One region of the Corallincola platygyrae genome, then DNA from elsewhere that is predicted to be linked to it. Evidence: predicted binding sites of a transcription regulator. Region 1 holds the regulator's gene; the other holds the start of a gene.
What was found. The regulator FliA, encoded in region 1, starts transcription of late flagellar genes. The targets are predictions, from matches to a motif close to CTAAAGNTNNNNNNNNNNNNGCCGATA.
Positions count from the first base shown of each region.

Region 1 (7,459 bases):
CAATTGATCACCAACAACGACGCGATTATGCGCGAGGGTGGTGTGGTTGCGCTACTTGGGCCTACTGGCGTAGGCAAAACCACGACCATTGCAAAGATCGCAGCACGCTATGCGATGCAATATGGCGTTGACCAGGTTGCCTTGGTGACCACGGATACCTATCGAATTGGTGCTCATGAGCAGTTGGCAACCTATGGCAAGATCCTCGGCTGCCCGGTAAAAGTGGCTAAAGATGCCGAAGAATTGGCGCAGACACTACATCAGCTTCGCAATCGTTCGTTAGTACTGATTGATACCGCAGGCATGGGCCAGCGAGATACGCGTCTGACTGAACAGCTGCAAACGCTAATGGATGGCAGCGAACATGAAATCAAAAACTATTTGGTGCTTTCCGCTACATCTCAGCGTCAGGTTCTTCAGGAAGCGGTATCTCATTTCCGTCGCATCCCGCTTGCTGGTTGCATTTTCACCAAACTTGATGAATGTTTGAGTTTGGGCGAAATTCTGAGTGTCACAATTCAAAACGCCTTACCTATCGGGTATCTTACTGACGGACAACGAGTCCCCGAAGATATTCAGGTCGCAGATCCACGCTATCTTGTGACGAGGGCGACAGAGCTGATGGAAAGTACCAGCCAAGAGGAAGGTTACCTCTGGACAACTGATACATTCAGTGAGATCAATTCAGAATTATATGACTAACATGTTTTCCGACCAGGCGAGTGGTTTAAGAAAAATGAATCGCGCTCAGATGGTAAAAGTAATCGCTGTCACCGGAGGTAAAGGTGGCGTAGGTAAAACCAACGTATCTATTAATACGGCTGTAGCGATGGCCGAGCAGGGAAAACGTGTACTTGTTTTAGACGCTGACCTTGGGTTAGCGAACGTAGACGTAATGTTAGGTCTACGTGTTGAACATAACTTGTCTCACGTTTTGTCTGGTGAAGTTGAGCTGGAAGATATCCTGCTCGAAGGCCCTAAGGGCATCAAGATTGTGCCCGCTTCGTCAGGCACCCAGTCTATGGTTGAGCTGTCTCAAACTGAGCACGCAGGATTGATTCGTGCGTTCAGTGAATTGAGAACCCAGTTCGACGTTCTTCTTGTTGATACCGCGGCAGGTATTTCAGAAATGGTGCTGAGCTTTGCTCGTGCCGCGCAAGATGTGATGGTTGTCGTGTGTGACGAACCAACCTCTATCACTGACGCATACGCATTAATTAAATTATTGAGCCGTGAGCATGGTGTTTTTCGCTTTAAGATCGTGGCAAACATGGTGCGCTCTCTGCGAGAAGGGCAAGAATTATTTGCTAAGCTTACCCGGGTAACCGACCGATTCTTAGATGTGGCGCTGGAGCTGGTTGCTACCGTGCCTTTTGATGAAAATGTAAGAAAGGCGGTTCGTAAGCAGCAGGTTGTTGCAGATGCGTTTCCTAAATCTGCAGCGTCCATTGCGTTCAGAACTTTAGCGGCCAAGGCTGTTAATTGGCCAATACCGTCTCAGCCAACTGGTCACCTGGAGTTCTTTATCGAACAACTGCTGCAGAACCCTGAAACAATCGAAGAATAGTTGCGTGAATAAAGCGGCTGCCTATATAGCAGAACAACGTCAGACCATCGTTGAACAGCACGCTGGATTGGTCAAGCGAATTGCGCATCACCTGAAAGGGCGGTTGCCCGCCAGTGTTCAACTGGATGACCTCATTCAATCCGGCATGATCGGCCTGCTGGAAGCAAGCAAGAATTATGATGGTTCAAAAGGCGCGAGCTTCGAAACCTTTGCTGGTATTCGAATCCGAGGCGCCATGCTGGACGAAATCAGGAAGGGCGATTGGGCACCAAGATCTGTCCATCGCAACAGCCGAAAAGTCGCAGAAGCGATCGCAGATCTCGAACAGCAACTTGGACGTGATGCAACGGACACAGAAATCGCGCAAAAACTTGATATCACGGTACAGGACTACCATCATATCCTTAATGAAGTAAGTACTGGAAAGATCATAGGCTTAGAAGACCTCGGCGTTTCCGAGGATGTGATAAGCGGAGATCAAGATTCGGCACGGAGCCTACCTTTTGAAGGCATAGAATCTGAGCGCTTCCAAGCAGCCTTAGTGACCGCCATCAAAAGCTTGCCAGAGCGGGAAGCGCTGGTGTTATCGCTCTACTATGATGAAGAGCTAAATCTGCGAGAGATCGGGGAAGTGCTGGGTGTGAGCGAGTCTCGCGTCAGCCAGATCCATTCGCAGTCGATGCATCGGCTTAAAGCCAGATTGAACAATTGGACTAACTGACCCTGAGGGTCAATAACGTACCACGGTAAAGCTCACTGGAGGGCGTCTTGGATACAAGCATGAAGATTCTCATTGTTGATGATTTTTCGACGATGAGACGTATCATCAAGAATTTGTTGCGGGATCTTGGCTTCAACAATACTCATGAAGCTGATGATGGCAGTACCGCACTGCCTATGTTGCAAGGTGGTGACTTTGATTTTGTTGTTACCGATTGGAACATGCCAGGAATGCAGGGGATCGATCTGTTGCGCGCTATTCGTGCGGATGACAAACTGAAAAGTTTGCCTGTACTGATGGTGACAGCAGAAGCGAAGAAAGAGCAGATTGTTGCAGCCGCCCAGGCTGGCGTAAATGGTTACATTGTTAAGCCATTCACCGCCGCGACCCTGAAAGAGAAGCTCGACAAAGTCTTTGAGCGTCTCGGTTAAGAGACTGACGAGGGGAGCTTCATGGCTGATTCAAATCTGCCAAGCCTTACGCTTGAGCAGGCTCGTGCACTGGTATCGCATCTAGAAAGCGGCGAAGAAGACAAAGCACAGCAGTTGCTGGCCTCTTCTCACCCGGCTTTTTCCAGTGACTTATTTTCTGAAGTCGGTAAGTTGACACGTCAACTTCACGACGCATTGCAAGATTTTCAATTAGATCCTCGTTTAGGAACACTCGCAACCGAAGACATGCCTGACGCACAGCAGCGTCTGAACTATGTACTTGAAAAGACGGAAGATGCAGCAAATCGCACCATGGATGCGGTTGACGCAAGTCTGCCTATTGCGGACCGTCTAAATAGCGAGCTGGGCACCCTGATGCCAGCCTGGAAATCATTGATGGAGCGACAGATTGAACTGGGTCAGTTCAAAGAGTTGTGCCATAGCCTTAATGATTTCCTGACTTCTGCCGAAAAGGATTCAGAGGTGCTAAGAGAAAGGTTAACTGAAGTGCTAATGGCCCAGGATTTTCAGGACCTTACAGGACAAGTTATTCGTCGGGTTATCGAATTGGTTAGAGAGGTGGAAGACAATCTCATCCATCTGTTGACGGTATTCGGAGCACCTGAGAAGGCCGATGATAGCCAAGAAAAAACCGCCATCACTGCCGAAGGACCTATCGTTGATGCGGAACAAAGAGAGGACGTAGTCTCCAACCAGGATGACGTAGACGACCTCCTATCAAGTCTCGGATTTTAAGGGGAAAGGCGCCCATGGGGTTTGAAGTTGATGAGGACATCCTCCAGGACTTCCTGGTAGAAGCCGCAGAAATTCTTGAACAGCTGCAAGAGCAGTTGGTTGATTTGGAAAACAACCCAGAAGATGCTGATCTGTTGAACGCCATCTTCCGTGGTTTCCACACCGTAAAAGGTGGAGCCGGTTTCCTTTCATTGGCGGAACTTGTTGATGCTTGTCACGGTGCTGAAAACGTTTTTGACGTTTTGCGCCAGGGTAAGCGCCAGGTAACGCCAGAGCTGATGGATGTGATCCTGCAGGCGTTGGACAGTGTCAATGAGATGTTTGCCCAGGTTCAAGCCCGTGAGGAGTTAACCCCAGCAGACCCCGAGTTACTTGAAGAGCTTCATCGCCTCAGCGAGCCGGAAGGTGAAGAGTCGGCAGCTGAACCTGAGCCTGCAGTTGAAGAAACTGTCGACCCCGAAGTTGTGGAGGCTGAGCAGCACCGCGCAGAAGGCAGCATAGACGAGATCTCAGAGGATGAGTTCGAAGCGCTGTTGGATGAGCTGCACGGTCCAGGTGGTGGCCCAACGACTGATAGTGCTGCTCCTGCCGCATCAGATGATGGGGATATCACCGACGACGAATTCGAGGCTCTGCTCGATCAACTGCATGGCAAGGGCCAACATGGTGGTGCGCCTGCAGCGCCCGCTGCTCCGGCTAAATCTGCTGAGCAACCCGCAGCAGCTGCAGGCAGTGACGAAGAAATTTCAGACGATGAATTTGAAGCGCTGTTAGACCAATTGCATGGCCAGGGCAAAGGCCCTGCAGCAGGCGCTCAGGCAAAAGCCGCTGCGCCGGCAGCCCCAGCCGCCAAACCTGCTGCGCCTAAACCAGAGCCAGCAAAAGCAGAAACGCCCAAACCAAAAGCAGCGCCAGCAGCCAAGCCTGCGGCGAAGGAAAAACCGAAAGCGCCAGCTAAAGCAGCGGCAAAAGCACCAGCTAAACCGTCTGCACCACAGGCGGAAACCACCGTACGTGTTGATACAGCCCGACTTGACCAGATCATGAATATGGTGGGTGAGCTGGTATTGGTACGTAACCGATTGGTTAGCCTCGTGGGAGCGAGCCGTGACGATGAGGAATTGTCCAAAGCGGTTGCGAATCTGGATGTGGTCACCGCTGACCTCCAGGGCGGCGTCATGAAGACGCGAATGCAGCCGATCAAGAAAGTGTTCGGTCGCTTCCCTCGCGTCGTTCGTGATTTGGCTCGTAGCCTTAAGAAAGAGATCAGCTTGGTTCTTGAGGGTGAAGAAACCGACCTGGACAAAAACCTGGTTGAAGCTCTGGCAGATCCCTTGGTGCATTTGGTTCGAAACTCCGTAGACCACGGTATCGAAATGCCAGATGTACGTGAGGCCGCGGGCAAGCCTCGCTGCGGTACAGTTAAACTGACCGCGTCTCAGGAAGGTGATCATATCCTGCTTACCATCGAAGATGATGGTGCAGGTATGGATCCAGAGAAACTGAAGCAGATTGCTATATCTCGAGGTGTGCTAGATGAGGACAGCGCTGCGCGCATGTCTGACAACGAAGCATACAACCTGATTTTTGCGCCTGGATTTTCAACCAAGGTAGAGATTTCTGATATTTCTGGTCGTGGTGTGGGTATGGATGTGGTGAAAACCAAGATCACCCAACTCAACGGCTCTGTTCATATCGACTCCATGCGCGGAAAAGGTACAACCCTTGAGATTAAAGTCCCGTTGACGCTGGCGATCTTGCCTACCTTGATGGTCGTCATTGGCAAACAGACATTTGCTCTGCCTTTGGCGGCGGTAAATGAGATCTTCCACCTGGATTTGACCAAGACCAATGTGGTCGATGGTCAGCTAACCATCATCGTTCGAAGTAAAGCGATACCGCTATTTTATTTGGATGAATGGTTGCTGGTGGGTGGTGAGCCAAATCAGCAACGTTCAGGTAATGGCCACGTGGTCATCGTACAGCAGGGCACACAGCAGATCGGCTTCGTTGTCGACTCTCTGATTGGCCAGGAAGAGGTCGTAATCAAGCCACTGGGTGCCATGCTTCACGGTACACCAGGTATGGCAGGTGCAACCATCACGAGTGATGGTGGTATCGCCCTCATTCTTGACGTTCCCAGCATGCTTAAGCATTACGCCAGAAGATAAGTTTGATGCGCCGTGGCATTCCTAAATAACGGCGCAAACAGTGAGTGAGTATTAATGGCCATTAAAGTACTGGTTGTCGACGACTCCAGTTTTTTCCGTCGCAGAGTGAGTGAAATTCTCGAGAAAGATCGGGGATTGCAGGTTGTCGGTAGTGCGAATAATGGCAAGGAAGCGATTGCTCAGGTCAAAAAGCTAAAGCCTGACGTGATTACCATGGATATTGAAATGCCTGTGATGGATGGTATTTCAGCGGTGAAAGCCATTATGGCTGAAGATCCCACACCTATTCTGATGTTTTCATCATTAACGCAGGAAGGGGCAAAAGCCACCTTAGATGCGCTTGATGCGGGCGCAATGGACTTCTTACCGAAGAAGTTTGAGGATATCGCTAAAGACAGGGATGAAGCGGCGCATTTGCTGCAATCTCGAGTTACCGCATTAGGTAGAAGAAGAGCGGTTCGTCGCGCAGCGCCAGCTGCCGCACCGACTCGACCAACAGCGACTCGTCCTTTAGCCAACCGCCTCAGTTCAGCATCTGCTACAGCTGCTAAGCCGACCGAATCGAAGAGAACCGCGCCGATCCGGAAAAGTGGCAAGCGCTATAAGCTGGTTGCTATCGGAACCTCCACCGGAGGACCTGTCGCACTGCAAACCATCCTAACCAAGATCCCTGCGAATTTTCCGCATCCGATTGTTTTAATTCAGCATATGCCAGCCACCTTCACGGGTGCTTTTGCCCAGCGCCTGAACTCGCTTTGCAAGATTAAGGTCTCTGAGGCAAAAGACGGCGACATGCTGCGTCCGGGGCATGCCTATCTGGCACCCGGTGGTAAGCAAATGCTGGTGGATGGTCGCGATTCAGCTGCCAGGGTTCGAATTATCGATGGCGGTGATAAGGTCAATTATAAGCCTTGTGTAGACGTCACCTTTGCTGCTTGTGCCAAGGTATTTGGTGGTGATGTCCTTGCCGCCGTGCTCACTGGTATGGGCGCAGATGGTCGTGATGGCGCCCGTTTGCTCAAACAGAAGGGCGCGAAGATTTGGGCACAGGATGAGAAAAGTTGTGTTGTCTATGGTATGCCGCAGGCTGTTGCTGCTGCCGGTTTGTCTGAAGCGTCATATCCTCTGGATGAATTTGCTGAACGAATAACTGTGGAAGCAGGGCATGGATAAACTGACCCTAATCGGGTTTGTTATAGCTTTATTTGCCATTGTTGGTGGCCTGGTGATGGAGGGTGGAAGTGCGCTCTCCCTTCTTCATGGCCCAGCGTTTCTAATCGTCGTTGGCGGTACGCTTGGCGCTGTGATGGTGCAAACCCCATGGAGGCAGTTTGCCCACGCATTTATCATGCTCCGTTGGATGCTGTTCCCACCTGCAGAACAACATAAAAAGCTGGTGACAGAATTGCTCGATTGGGCTGATGTTGCCCGCCAAAAAGGCTTTCTTGCCTTGGAAGAGGCCCTCGATAAAGAAAAAGATCCCTTTACCCGTAAAGCGCTCATTATGTTGATTGACGGTGAAGAGCCTGAAGTTATCCGTGATGCGATGGATACCGAGATCATTCTATATCGCGAGCATATGCTTCGCTCTGCCAAAGTGTTCGAGTCTATGGGCGGCTACAGTCCAACCATAGGCATCATTGGTGCAGTGCTGGGGTTGATCCAGGCGATGACCTTCCTCTCTGATCCCAATGAGCTGGGTAAAGGTATCGCGACCGCCTTCGTGGCAACTATTTATGGCGTGGGGTTTGCCAATATTCTGTTCTTGCCTGCTGCCAACAAGTTGCGTGCTCTCATCCATACCCAGGTGTTA
Region 1 is NZ_BAABLI010000004.1:376,664-384,122, forward strand. Features, by position in the region: gene flhF (flagellar biosynthesis GTPase FlhF) at 1-702, shown strand, start outside; gene ABEA14_RS02335 (MinD/ParA family protein) at 695-1,567, shown strand; gene ABEA14_RS02340 (RNA polymerase sigma factor FliA) at 1,572-2,288, shown strand; gene cheY (chemotaxis response regulator CheY) at 2,336-2,719, shown strand; gene ABEA14_RS02350 (protein phosphatase CheZ) at 2,741-3,475, shown strand; gene ABEA14_RS02355 (chemotaxis protein CheA) at 3,490-5,646, shown strand; gene ABEA14_RS02360 (protein-glutamate methylesterase/protein-glutamine glutaminase) at 5,701-6,819, shown strand; gene ABEA14_RS02365 (flagellar motor protein) at 6,812-7,459, shown strand, end outside.

Region 2 (7,459 bases), on a different contig from region 1:
CCAAGTTGGCATTGAGCTGCGCCAAATCGATAAACGCTTGGTTGATGAGCGAAAACAATGGGCTCAAACTGCGATCAACAGGACGATGTTGACTGAATTCGGGTTGATCGACTGCTCGCGTTCTCGGCGTCTCAGCTAACCCCAGATAAGTCACACTGTGATGGGCAATGCGCTGTTCAGGCTCTGCGGAAAACTCACCGAAACAATAGGCCCCCGCACTTGGTGCCAACTGCTCGAAAACTTCCACTTCCTCTTCAATTGAACCATCACCATTAAACACCCGGGAAGCACAGTTGTAGAGGAAGATAGCTTCAGGCAGTTGCTCGTGCATTCCGCGTAACTCTTCACGAATACGGCTTTTTGACAGGTTAGGATGGAAATAGCTGAACTGGACCTTTTCTCCCTGCGGCAGCACTTCCGTCATCTGCATACTGCCGTCTTCATAAAGTGAAACCGGCGCACTGTAGACCATATCGCCCTGTGTTCTGCAGTAGATTGGAAAATCCTGGCACACTTCAAACTGACAATGCCCGTCAACACTGAAGTAACGGCTGTATGCCTCAATGACCGGCTCATTGTCCAGCGAATACAGTCGGTGGCCATCGGAATGCGTGACCGTCATTTCCCGACCTATGGGTATCCACTCAAGAAATGCGCGTTGCCAAACCTGCAGCTGCTGAGAATTCAACGTGACAGCAACAATGGTATTGGCGGAGACATGGGTATCTAGCATGACCCAAGGCCCCTGCGCCTCCTTAGAATGATCGGCGATACCACCGACGATCGGCACAGAGCAATGCTCTCGAGCACCTGCAAACATATGCTGATGCGAGGCATCAATACCGTGAGCAAAACTGATAATCGCTTTGCAGTCCTGCCGATGAACTTCTTTGACCAAAGCGTTGACATCGGAGGTAGCGGTTTCAGGTGAGATGGTATGCAGCCCACCAACGAGTTGTGTATGCTCTAACCTGAGCAACGAGACAACAATCGGGGCCTCGAACAGTTTGCCAAGACACAGCCCATTGTTGGTACTCATTCCCAGCACGACACTGTGCGGAAACACTCGCTTCAACTCAGAAGCGAGTGCACGAGCATCGCCTGTAGGCAGCGCGGCAAACACCTGTATCAAGTATTGGGCACTATCATCACTGACCACCTGCCAATGCGCCAGTTGCCCTAACGCATCGTCCAGGTTCGTAAAGTGATGATTATCTACACGCATATAGGCTTATCTTTATCCTTGATGATGATGCTGAGTTATCAGCATCACTCTGGGTGATAAACCTTAACATTAACAAAGCCTTGCTCATGGAGATAGAGGGCTTGCAGTTTGCTCATCACACCTTTGGCACAATATAGATGATAAGTCTTAGCTTGGTCGAGGTCACCGAACTGAGTACCGAGCTTGTAGAAAGGAAGGACTTCAACTTCAACGCCTTCAATCTCAAGCGGATCTTCCTCTTCCTCTTCTGGCGCTCGAATATCGAGAACAACAGCGTTGTCATCCAGCGCCGCTGCCAATTCAACTTCATCAACCTCTTGCGCGGTCGCCCGACCAATATCGCGAATATCTTCAACGATTGCGGCTTCAATCACTTTATCGATAAGATCTGGCGATAACTTAGCTTCTTCAGCTTCGACTTTAGACAGCACTGCTTTTACAGTCGGGCTCTTGGAGATCACACCACAATACTCTGGCATGGTAATGGAGATCTGCTCAGTACCAATCTTGCGTGCAATATCGATAATGGTTTGCTTATCGTACGCCGTCAGTGGACGCAGAATCAGTTGGTCGGTTGACCCATCAATTACACGCAGATTGGTCAGCGTCTGACTGGATACCTGACCTAACGCCTCACCGGTTACCAGCGCTTGAATACCAAAACGATCCGCTACCTGACTGGCGGCACGCATCATCAAACGCTTCAGGATCACACCCATTTGGCCGTTATCAACCCGCTCTAGGATCTCGGCAACAACCGGTTCAAAAGGTACGCTGACAAACTTCACTCGATGGCTTGCACCAAACTTGTCCCACAGGTAGTACGCCATCTGCTTTACGCCAATCTCATGGGCCGCACCGCCAAGATTGAAGAAACAGTAATGCACCCGGCTACCGCGGTTAATCATCATGTAACTGGAAACAGCGGAATCGAAACCACCGGAAATCAATGACAGCAAGTCTTCCTGGGTCGCAATAGGGAAGCCTCCCAAGCCCGGGTGAGTTGCAGTCACAATAAACAACTTATCTTTTTCAATTTCGACGCGCACAGTGACATCGGGATTTTTCAATTTCACCCCAGCAGTATTGCTGTGCTGGTTCAGACCACCACCGACATAACGCTCCACTTCAAGCGAACTAAAATCATGATCGCCGATACGACGAGCACGGACGCAGAAGGTTTTTCCCTCAAGTTTGTCACCCCAGACAGCCTGCACCTGCTCATATATGTTATGAACATCGGTGAACTCTGACTCCTGAACTTGCAGGAAGTGGGCAATGCCGGGGGTGCACTTAAGCGCTTCGATCAATCGCTCCGCTTGCTCTGGCGTTGCGCCATCACAAAGCACATCCATCTTGTCCCACTCCATCCGAACCTTGGTGCCTTCGTAGATGCGCTTGAGCACATTGCGGATATTCGACTGCAGGATCTTAGAAAAGCGCAATCTGACAGAGCGGCTTTTGATGGTGATTTCGGGGAACAATTTAACGATAAATCGCATGAGCGCGGAGGGCCTGTAATATCAACTACGAAATGCGCGGAGTATAGCGCAAGCAGAGGCTAGATGGCGAGCCGACAGGCCCGCCACTATTTTTAACAATTTAGAAAGCTGAGCTAAGGACCATTGACGCCGATTTCGTCAGACAGTTTGCTCTTTCCTTGAATGATGGATATTTCCACGCGGCGGTTACGACGCCGGCTATCCACTGTTTTGTTGGGCTCCAACGGCTGAGTATCGGCACGGCCTTCAACCACTAAACGGTGTTCGTCAAAGCCTGGGACTTTAACCATTTCGTGGGCAACGGCCACCGCTCGCTGCGCACTCAAGTCCCAATTGGAGCGATACAGCTCAGAGCTAATACGTTGATTATCGGTATGACCTGACACCGTAATAATGCCGGGCACTTCGTTCAGCAACTTACCAATATTCTGAATAATAGGTCGAAACTGTGGCTGCAAAAATGCTGAGCCACTGGGGAACGAACCCTTCTCTCTCACACGGATTGTGATCTGTTGGCCCAGAGCCTCCAGCTCCAATGCACCGTCTTCAATCTGCTCTTCCAACTGCTCAGCCAAACGTTTCATCAGCTCTTCTAGCTGTTCCTGATTAGCTGCCTCCGCTTCTGTGGGGGTCGCTGGCGTTGCATCTGTAGAAGTAGAGTCGGCGGCACCGCCACGGGCATCACCACGCTGCTTAAGTCGACCACCGGCAGAGTCTTCGTCTCCCGCCTGAAACTCCAGGGTTTGCTGGGTGACCTCAACGGTTTGCTGCTGAATATTTTCAATGGGCGTCGGGTCCGGGCGACCAGGGCGGAACTCCTGTGCGATAACACTGGTGCCTTTGGGAATGTCTTTCACTTCAATCTGGTTCTGCACACCAAAAGCGAACTTCATTGAGCCAGCAATCTGCTTGAACTTCATAACGTCCATCTCTGAGAACGCCAGCAACAGAACAAAGAAGCACATCAAGAGTGACATCAAATCGGCAAACGTACCCATATAGGCGGGTAGGCCGGGGGGCGGGCATTTATGCTCTTCGTCAGAATCAGCCATGGCTTAACCCTTACTCACCACCGGTGGTATCGATTTGGCGCTTGCTTTCGGCAAGATAATTCTTCAGAAGCGCTTCGATTACCCGAGGGTTTTGTCCATCCTGAATCCCCAAAACCGCATCCAGAATCAGTTTGCGGTTAAGCTTCTCTTCTTCAGCTCTCAGATTAAGTTTCGCGGTAATTGGGATCGCCACCATGTTCGCGAGGATCGCACCGTAGAGCGTTGTCAGCAACGCCACCGCCATCGCAGGCCCAATGGATTTCGGGTCATCCATGTTAGACAACATGGCTACCAGACCAATCAAGGTACCGATCATTCCCATCGCGGGCGCTACGTCACCGAGCGCTTTAAAGAAGCTGGCACCAAACTCATGGCGTGACGAGGTCATTTGAATATCTTTTTGCAGGGTATCACGTACCACTTCAGCGTCATGACCATCCACCAGCATGTCGACCCCTTTCTGCATAAAAGAGTTGCTGATTTCAGCCTCTTCCAACGCCAGAAAGCCACCTTTACGGGCGGCATCCGCCATTTCGACTGCTTTTTCAATCAGGTCTTCAGGCTTTTCCAACTTGAACATGAAGGCTTTAACGGTGATCTTCAATGCGGCAAAAAATTGGCCGATGCTGAACTGCATCATCACCACAAACATTGAACCCACCAGAACGATCAGTACCGACGGTACGTCGAAAAACATCCCCAGGTCGCCACCCAGAATCATGGCCATGACGACAAAACCAAATGCGCCCAGAATGCCTATCAGCGTTGCCAGATCCACTCATCACTCCCGTCGTTTATCTGTTCAGAGCCGCCTTTAAGGCGCAGTAATATGCCGACTATGATAGCGGCGCCTTGTTAACAGGGCAAAGGACCAGCCCACAAAATTGGCGATCACAACCAACTGTTTTGCTCCACTTTTTTATTATCGTCCCAGATTGAATAAGCGTTAGCTTTTTTATAACAAATGCTGAACGCAGATCACTGGCTCAGGCTAGATAACTCTTTTAGCAACTCTATACTAATCGTCGAACAGGCAATTATCGTTAACAAATTGACCCTAAATCAGTGCTGGGGTACCTTTGCCGCCTGAAATCATGAGGAGTCGGCATGGCTGCAAAAAAACCAGAAAATATGACGTTTGAGGCCACTCTGGACGAGCTGGAAACCATCGTTGGCGATCTGGAACAGGGCGATCTGCCACTGGAAGAAGCACTAAAGCAGTTTGAGCGTGGTGTTTCTCTGAGTCGTGCCGGTCAGCAAAAGCTGCAACATGCAGAACAGCAGGTGAAAATTCTGATGCAAACCTCTGAGGGTGAGCAGCTGGTCGACATGCCACAGGATGACACCATCGCGTGAATATCTCAGAGCAGCTCACTCAGCGTCAGCAAACCATTAATGCGGTTATCGAGCAGCAGCTTGCCGCCCTCCCCGATTCTGCGCCTGAACTGAAAGCGGCCATGCGCCATGCGGCTCTGTTGGGTGGCAAACGAGTCAGGCCCTACCTGGTATACACCACGGGAAAAATGCTTGGTGCGAGCGATGAACAACTTGCGCCAGCAGCCGCGGCCATTGAGTATATCCACGCATATTCACTGACCCATGACGACCTTCCCGCCATGGATAACGACGAACTCCGCCGTGGTCAGCCAACCTGCCACATCGCATTTGACGAAGCGACGGCAATTCTGGCTGGGGACGCATTGCAAACACTGGCATTTGAGACCCTAAGCCAGGCGGAACAGCTCTCCGCTGAATGTCGGCTTGCATTGACCCAACAACTGGCACAGGCTAGTGGTTATCTTGGCATGTGTGGTGGCCAGGCCATGGACATCGCAGCGACAGATTCTGAGATTTCGTTTGACCAGCTGCGCACCGTTCACAGGCTAAAAACAGGTGCGCTTATTCGTGCAGCAGTCAGCATGGGCGCAACCGTTGGTGGCGCATCTGAACAGGTAAAACGAGCACTGGATAAATATGCCAGTGCCATCGGTCTGGCTTTTCAGATCCAGGATGACATTCTGGATGTCACCAGCGACACCGAAACGCTGGGAAAACCGCAAGGATCGGATTCCGACTTGAATAAGAGTACATATCCAGCCATTCTCGGTTTAGAAGGCGCGATAGCTGAGGCGGAGCGCCAGCTCCAAGAAGCACTACACGCCCTGTCGGGATTGCCGTACAATTCCGATAATTTGGCCGAGTTTGCGCGCTTTGTCGTGCAGCGCTCTCGCTAACGTAGATTCGCTAAAGAAGATAAGAACAATAAGATGAGTGTCGATATCAACGACTATCCACTACTGGCAAAGGCACCACTGCCAGCCAATCTCAGAGAGCTGTCACAAGAGCAGCTGACTCAGCTGTGTGATGAACTGCGCCGCTTCCTGTTGGCTTCGGTAAGCCAAAGCGCGGGCCACCTTGCTTCCGGTCTGGGCACAGTCGAACTGACTGTAGCGCTGCACTATGTATACAACACTCCCTTCGATCGCCTGATCTGGGATGTCGGCCATCAAGCCTACCCTCACAAGATCCTGACCGGCCGTCGTGACCAGATGGAAACCATCAAGAAAAAAGATGGACTGCATCCTTTCCCATGGCGTGACGAAAGCGAATACGACACCTTAGGTGTAGGCCACTCTTCTACGTCAATCAGTGCGGCACTGGCGATGGCCATTGCTGCAGAACGAGAACAGCAGGGTCGCAAAGTCGTCGCCGTCATCGGTGATGGCGCTATGACTGCCGGCATGGCATTCGAGGCGATGAACCACGCAGGTGATATCGACCCGGATATGCTGGTGGTATTGAACGACAACGAGATGTCGATTTCAGAAAACGTGGGTGCACTTAACAACCACCTTGCCCGCGTGCTCTCCGGTAGCCTCTATACCAGCATCCGTGAAGGCGGCAAAAAGGTTCTTTCTGGTTTGCCACCGATTAAAGAGCTGGCTCGACGCACCGAAGAACATCTCAAAGGCATGGTTGTGCCGGGGACTTTCTTCGAAGAATTAGGCTTTAACTATATCGGCCCTATCGATGGTCACGACGTTGATGCACTGGTGGAGACCCTCCACAATATGCGTCAACTGAAAGGCCCTCAGCTTCTTCATGTGATGACCAAAAAAGGTAAGGGTTATGCCCCTGCCGAGAATGACCCCATTGGTTATCATGCGGTACCTAAATTTAATCCCGACGAAGCTCAACTGCCCAAGTCCACCCCCGGCCACCCAACCTACTCGAAAGTATTTGGCGACTGGTTGTGCGATATGGCAGAACAGGATGACAAACTACTCGCTGTTACCCCTGCTATGCGTGAAGGCTCAGGCATGGTCCGCTTTAGTCAGGAGCACCCTGACAAGTATTTCGATACGGCCATTGCTGAACAGCATGCGGTGACGCTGGCAGCAGGTTTCGCTTGTGAAGATTACAATGCGGTGGTTGCCATCTATTCCACCTTCCTGCAGCGTGGCTACGACCAGTTGGTCCACGATGTGGCCATTCAGAACCTGCCAGTGCTGTTCGCCATAGACCGTGCAGGTGTTGTCGGCTCCGATGGTCCAACTCACCAGGGCGCTTACGATCTGAGCTTTATGCGCTGCATCCCGAATCTGGTGATCATGGCGCCATCTGACGAAAACGAATGTCGCCAGATGCTCTACACCGGCCATACCCTGCAGCAACCTGCT
Region 2 is NZ_BAABLI010000013.1:61,526-68,984, reverse strand. Features, by position in the region: gene ABEA14_RS11045 (bifunctional diguanylate cyclase/phosphodiesterase) at 1-1,225, opposite strand, end outside; gene thiI (tRNA uracil 4-sulfurtransferase ThiI) at 1,270-2,727, opposite strand; gene ABEA14_RS11035 (flagellar motor protein MotB) at 2,841-3,779, opposite strand; gene pomA (flagellar motor protein PomA) at 3,790-4,557, opposite strand; gene xseB (exodeoxyribonuclease VII small subunit) at 4,887-5,135, shown strand; gene ispA ((2E,6E)-farnesyl diphosphate synthase) at 5,138-6,013, shown strand; gene dxs (1-deoxy-D-xylulose-5-phosphate synthase) at 6,047-7,459, shown strand, end outside.
Region 2: a site for FliA is predicted at 4,703-4,729, ahead of pomA (flagellar motor protein PomA). Genes of this name have one in related genera too.